Regions from separate parts of the Allosphingosinicella sp. genome, predicted to be linked through region 2. Evidence: predicted binding sites of a transcription regulator. Region 2 holds the regulator's gene; the other holds the start of a gene.

Region 1 (3,379 bases), on a different contig from region 2:
TCTGGAGCAGGTCTCCTCTCGTCACCCCACGTTGCGACGAAGGTGCTGTTCTCCTCGACGAGGAACAGCAAGGCAGCTGGGCCGACCTAGGTTCGAGCTTGCCACCGGATCTCGTTTCTAAGTGGCATCGAGGCTGAGGGTATACAGCTCAGCGAACGCGAGCGGCGAGCATTCAAACCATCCAGAATGAAGATTGTTTTCTCCATTCTGGAGATATTACATTGACTTACCAGTGCTTCATGTAAGCGGATGCCGAAGTGCCCGTGCTAGAGCGGGGGCCATGAACGTGATCAGCAGGATCAAGAGCCGGCTTACGGGCGCTGCTCCGAACAGCATGGAGCGCATGGCGCTCACTGATGCTGACATTCCCTCGCTTGCCGCTGAAGCGCAGTCCGAGCTCGCTCGTCTCTTCTACGAGCGCCGCGGACAGGGCCGCCGCCTTGTGCACAAATGGACGCACTTCCTCGACGCTTATGACGCGCACTTCGCGAAGTATCGAGGCACCGGCCTCACGATGCTGGAGATCGGCGTCAGCATGGGCGGGTCGCTGGAATTGTGGCGCGACTATTTCGGCCCAGCCGCCAATATTTGCGGCGTCGATCTCAACCCTGACTGCGCCCGGCGCTTCGATCCGCCGAACAAGGTCCGCATTGGTTCTCAGGACGACCCCGATTTTCTGCACTCGGTCATCGCCGAGATCGGCCAGCCCGACATCGTGCTCGACGACGGCTCGCATGTGGGCCGCCATCAGGTCGGCAGCTTCGCAATCCTGTTCCCGCTGCTCAAGGAAGGCGGGCTGTACGTGATCGAGGATCTCCACACCTCCTATTGGACCGGCTCCTGGGAGGGCGGTTACCGGAAGCCGGGAACAGGCATCGAGTTCGTCAAGCAGATCATCGATGATATGCACGCCTGGTATCACGACCGTGCACCCGAGACGGAGGCGATGCAGTGGGTGCCGGCCATGCACGTCTATGACTCGATCGTGTTCATCGAGAAGCGCCGCCGGGTCCAGCCGCGTCACGTGAAGGTACAGTGACCTGCAAGGAAGGGACAGGCGTGGCGGGCGATCCTGATCCCCATCCTGCTCCGGCTTTGGCAGCGGCGAAGCCTCACGATGCCGCCTTCGACCGAAACCTCATCCTTTTTCTGCTGTTCGAATATCTCGTGCTGGTTCCGCTCATAATCTGGGCCGGCGTTCGCTATGGCTGGTTCGATCTGTCCAGCCTCTCCACGCCCGGCGGCTGAGTTTGCGCCGACCGGCCTGAGGCGACGATCGTAGGCCGATCCATTCGATCGGTGCTCCGCACCAACTTGCCATTCCCCGCTTGAGCACCCATTTCGCGGGTGCCCGCGTTGACCTCCCGCGCGATCCCCTATAGCTATAGAACAAAGCTGGAACGATATGCTGACTCATCTCTCCGTCCGCGGCGCGCGCGAGCATAATTTGAAGGGAGTCGACGTCGACATCCCGCGCGAGACGCTGACGGTGATCACCGGGCTCAGCGGCTCGGGCAAGTCGAGCCTCGCCTTCGACACCATCTATGCCGAGGGGCAGCGGCGCTATGTTGAGAGCCTCAGCGCCTATGCGCGCCAGTTCCTCGAGATGATGCAGAAGCCCGATGTCGACCACATCGAAGGCCTCTCGCCCGCCATCTCGATCGAGCAGAAGACGACCAGCCGCAATCCGCGCTCCACCGTCGCCACCGTCACCGAGATCTACGATTACATGCGCCTGCTCTGGGCGCGCGTCGGAGTGCCCTACAGCCCGGCCACCGGTCTTCCGATCAGCGCCCAGACGGTGTCGCAGATGGTCGACCGCGTCATGGCGCTCCCCGAAGGCACCCGCCTCTACCTGCTCGCGCCGGTCGTGCGGGGGCGGAAGGGCGAATATCGCAAGGAGCTTGCGGAGTGGCAGAAGGCCGGCTTCAGCCGCGTGCGCATCGACGGCACTCTCTACGAGATCGAGGAGGCCCCGGCGCTCGACAAGAAATACAAGCACGACATTGAAGTGCTGGTCGACCGCCTTGTCGTCCGCGAGGGCATCGAGACGCGTCTCGCCGACTCCCTCGAACAGGCGCTGAAGCTGGCGGAAGGCCTGGTCTATCTCGACCCGGCCGATCCGCCCCAGGACCCGCCGGGCACCGAGCGCACCGGCGTCGCCGAGGTGCTGGACAAGGCCGCCAAGGCCGCCGTCCTCCAGGACAACGCCCCTCCCGGCCGCATCACCTTCTCGGAGAAGTTCGCCTGCCCGGTCTCCGGCTTCACCATTGCCGAGATTGAGCCGCGGCTCTTCTCGTTCAACGCGCCGCAGGGCGCCTGCCCGGGCTGCGACGGCCTCGGCGAGAAGCTGCATTTCGATCCCGACCTGGTCGTCCCCAACCAGAATCTCTCGATCAAGAAGGGCGCGATCGTCCCCTGGGCCAAGTCCAATCCGCCCAGCCCTTATTACATGCAGGTCCTGGGCTCCCTCGCCCGCGCGTACGACTTCAGCCTCGACACGCCGTGGAACGACTTGCCCGAGGAGGTCCACCAGACCATCCTCCACGGCACCAAGGGCAAGCCCGTCACCCTCCGCTTCATCGACGGCCGCAAGAGCTACGAGGTCAACAAGCCGTTCGAGGGCGTGATCGGCAATTTGAACCGCCGCATGCTCCAGACCGAGAGCGCCTGGATGCGCGAGGAGCTCGCCAAATATCAGTCCGCCGCCCCGTGCGAGACCTGCCACGGCGCCCGCCTCCGCGCCGAGCCGCTCGCGGTCAAGATCGCCGGCGAGGACATCTCGCAAAGCACCCGCCGCTCGGTTGTCCAGGCGCTCGCCTTCTTCTCCACCCTCGAGGACAAGCTCAACCCGCAGCAGCGCGAGATCGCCCGCGCCATCCTCAAGGAGATCAACGAGCGCCTCGGCTTCCTCAACAATGTCGGCCTCGATTATCTCAACCTCGACCGCACCTCCGGCACCCTGTCCGGCGGCGAGAGCCAGCGCATCCGCCTCGCCTCGCAGATCGGCTCGGGTCTCTCCGGCGTCCTCTACGTCCTCGACGAGCCCTCGATCGGCCTCCACCAGCGCGACAATGACCGCCTGCTGGTCACCCTCCGCCGGCTGCGCGATCTCGGCAACACCGTCATCGTCGTCGAGCATGACGAGGATTCGATCCGCCAGGCCGATTACGTCATCGACATGGGCCCCGGCGCCGGCGTCCACGGCGGCACCGTCGTCGCCGCCGGGTCGCTGAGCGACGTCCTTAGTAACGAGAACTCGCTCACCGCCGATTACCTGACCGGCCGCCGCTTCGTCCCCGTCCCCGCGCAGCGCCGCAAGGGCAACGGCAGGAAGCTCACCGTCCACGGCGCCACCGCCAACAACCTCAAGAACGTC
Region 2 (3,379 bases):
GGCAGTTTCGGACCGCTTACGATGCGCGGCGGGCCCACGGAAGGCGCAAACGCCGAGAAGTCGCTGGCGCCGGGAGGCGGGGAGGATTAGCGGCGCCGGCATGCCGATCCGCCTCATCTGCCTCGATGCCGACGACACGCTCTGGCACAACGAGACCTTCTTCCGCCGCACCTTTGGCGCGTTCGCAAGCCTGCTCGCACCGTTCGCGCCGGCCGACGAGATCCAGCGCCGCCTCGACGAGACCGAGCATCGCAACCTCGTCTCCTACGGCTATGGCGCCAAGGGCTTCATTCTTTCGATGCTCGAAGCCGCCTCGGACCTGGCCGGCGACAATCTCCCCGCCGCGACCGTCCGCGATATCCTCGCGCTCGGCCGCGAAATGCTGGCGCATCCGATCGAGATGCTGCCGGGAGTCGAGGACGCCTTGCCGGAACTCGCCGAGCGCGCGCCGCTGATCCTCGTCACCAAGGGCGACCTCCATCACCAGGAGGCGAAGCTCGCCGCCTCCGGCCTCGGCCACCATTTCACCGGCGTGGAAATCGTCAGCGAGAAGAGCGCGGAAACCTACCGCCGCGTCTTCGCCCGCTACGGCGCAGCGCCGCAGGAGGCCGTGATGGCCGGCAATTCGATGCGCTCCGACATCCTCCCCGCGCTGGAGGCCGGCGCCTGGGCCGCCTTCATCCCCTTCGAACTCGTCTGGACCCACGAAGCCGCCGACGCGCCCGAGGGCCATCCCCGCTTCGCTGAGCTACCGACCTTGGCCGAGCTCGCCAGCTGGATCGACCGGATCGACTGATGGGGGCAAGGGAGGGAGGTCCTCTTCCGCGAGCGTGACGTCAATAAGGCAGCCTCGCGGCCGCGATCTCAGTAGCGCCGCAGCAGTCCCGACAGCCGCCCCTGGATCTGCACCTGGTCCGGCCGGTAGCGCTGCGGGTCGTAGCGGCGGTTGGCGGGGTCGAGGCGGATCATCTGGCCCTCGCGGCGGAAGGTCTTGAGCGTCGCCTCCTCATTGTCGATCAGCGCCACCACGATCTCGCCGTCGCGGGCGGTGTCGGTCTTGCGGATGAGCGCATAGTCGCCGTCGAGAATGCCTTCCTCGACCATGGAATCGCCGGCCACCTCCAGCGCATAATGCTCGCCCGGCCCGAGCAGGGCCGCCGGCACCTGCAGGCTTTCCGTCCCCTGCAGCGCCTCGATCGGCGTGCCCGCCGCAATCCGGCCGTGGAGGGGAAGCTCGATGATGTCGTTCGCCGGCGCCGGGGTGGCGGGCGCGGGAGCCCGCAGCGGCACGACGTTGCTTGCGCCGGCCCGCTCCGGCATCTTCAGCACCTCGAGCGCGCGCGCGCGGTTGGGCAGCCTGCGGATGAAGCCGCGCTCCTCCAGCGCGGAGATCAGCCGGTGCACACCGGACTTGGACTTGAGGTCCAGCGCCTCCTTCATCTCCTCGAACGACGGCGACACGCCCGTCTCGCCGAGCCGCCCGTGGATGAAGGAAAGAAGCTCATGTTGCTTGCGCGTCAGCATGTCCGGCTCCGCTTAGAACGTTTGCGGAACGTGTAAGGAACGTTACGGCTGCTTGTCAAGCGGCAAGCTGCGCCTTCAGGCGCGCCGCCTCATGCGCGGCGTCAGCATCCCCACGCGACCGCGATATTCCTCATAATCCCGGCCGAAGAGGCCGACGAGGTCGCGTTCCTCGTAGCGGATCGCGATCAGCATGTAGACGGACATGCCCACCGCGAGCAGCAGATGCCCCGCTGTCATCCGCGGCGTCGCCCAGAAGGCGATGAAGAAGCCGGTATAGAGGGGGTGGCGGACGAGCTTGTAGAAGAAGGGCTGCCGGAAGATAGGACCCGGGATCTCCGCACCGCGCATGTTCGACCAGACCTGCCGCAGCCCGAACAATTCGAAATGGTTGATCAGGAACGTGCTCAGAAGCACGATCAGCCATCCCGATGCGAACAGCGCCCACAGCACCACCGCGCCGGCGCTTTCCACTTCCCAGACCGGCGTAGCGATCGGCCGCCAGAACAGGAACATCAGGATCAGCGCGAGGCTGGCGAAGATGACGTAGGTGCTGCGCTCGACTGGCGCCGGCACGATCCGCTTCCATACCGCCTTGAAGCCCTGGCGGGCCATGACGCTGTGCTGAAGCCCGAACAAAGCGATCAGCGCGACGTCGATGGCGAGTGCGGCGCCGAGGCTCGCCTCCGGCCCCCGATCGACGGTTCGCGGCGCTCCCGGAATGTCGCCGACAAAGGCGATCAGGTACAGGAACGTCGCGAAGAAGATCAGATACGCAATCACCCCGTAAAGGAGAAAGACCGGCCGAGCCATCTTGCCCTCCCACCCGTATGCGTCTCGACTCTTCTACCACAGCCGGCGCATCCGACCTAAAGCCGTGTCGGGAAGCCGACTTAAGAGGAGCTCTTCAGTTTCGTCATCGCCAGGAAGTTGGCGAGCAACTTGTGCCCCCACTCGCTCGCGACGCTCTCCGGGTGGAACTGAACGCCGTGGATCGGCAGCTCGCAATGGCGAAAGCCCTGCACCGTCGCGTCCGCCGCTGTCGCGTTGACGCTCAGGCACTCGGGCAAGCCCTCCGCCGCCACCGCGAGCGAGTGATAGCGCGTTGCGGTGAAGGGGGAGGGGAGGCCGGCAAAGACGCCGCTCCCGTCATGCTCCACATCGCAGGTCTTGCCGTGCATCAGCGGCGCGCGCACCACGCGCCCGCCGAAATGCTGCCCGATCGCCTGGTGGCCGAGGCACACGCCCAGCAGCGGCCGCCTGGCGTCCGCACAGGCTGCGACAAGTTCCAGCGAAACACCCGCTTCGTCGGGCGTGCCCGGCCCGGGCGAGATGAGGATCCCCGCCGCGCCGCTCGCGATCGCCTCGGCCGCTCCGATCTCGTCGTTCCTCACCACCCGCACCTCGGCGCCGAGCTCGCGCAGATAATGGACGAGGTTCCAGGTGAAGCTGTCGTAATTGTCGACGACCAGGATCATCGCTGCGCTCAGAGCTTGGGCAGCGTCACGCCCCTCTGGCCCATATATTTGCCCGCGCGGTCGGCATAGCTGGTCTCGCACGGCTCGTTGCCCTGCAGGAACAGGAACTGGCACGCGCCTTCATTCGCATAGACCTTGGCGGGTAGGGGCGTCGTGTTGGAGAATTCGAGCGTGACATGCCCCTCCCAGCCCGGCTCCAGCGGCGTCACGTTGACGATGATCCCGCACCGCGCATAGGTCGATTTACCGAGGCAGATGACGAGCACGTCGCGCGGCACTCGGAAATACTCGACCGTCCGCGCCAGCGCGAAGCTGTTCGGCGGGATGATGCAGACGTCGGTCTGGCGGTCGACGAAGCTGTTGGCCTTGAAATCCTTGGG

The links. The regulator LexA, encoded in region 2, represses DNA repair genes until DNA is damaged. The targets are predictions, from matches to a motif close to GTTCCNCNCTTGTTCT.
Region 1: a site for LexA is predicted at 1,387-1,402, ahead of uvrA (excinuclease ABC subunit UvrA). Genes of this name have one in related genera too.

The regions. Positions count from the first base shown of each region.
Region 1 is NZ_JCACEU010000014.1:757,380-760,758, forward strand. It holds gene AC5JBD_RS06090 (class I SAM-dependent methyltransferase) at 281-1,039, shown strand; gene AC5JBD_RS06095 (hypothetical protein) at 1,060-1,248, shown strand; gene uvrA (excinuclease ABC subunit UvrA) at 1,406-3,379, shown strand, end outside.
Region 2 is NZ_JCACEU010000016.1:414,228-417,606, forward strand. It holds gene AC5JBD_RS10360 (HAD family hydrolase) at 101-796, shown strand; gene lexA (transcriptional repressor LexA) at 865-1,524, opposite strand; gene mddA (methanethiol S-methyltransferase) at 1,600-2,334, opposite strand; gene AC5JBD_RS10375 (anthranilate synthase component II) at 2,415-2,999, opposite strand; gene dcd (dCTP deaminase) at 3,008-3,379, opposite strand, start outside.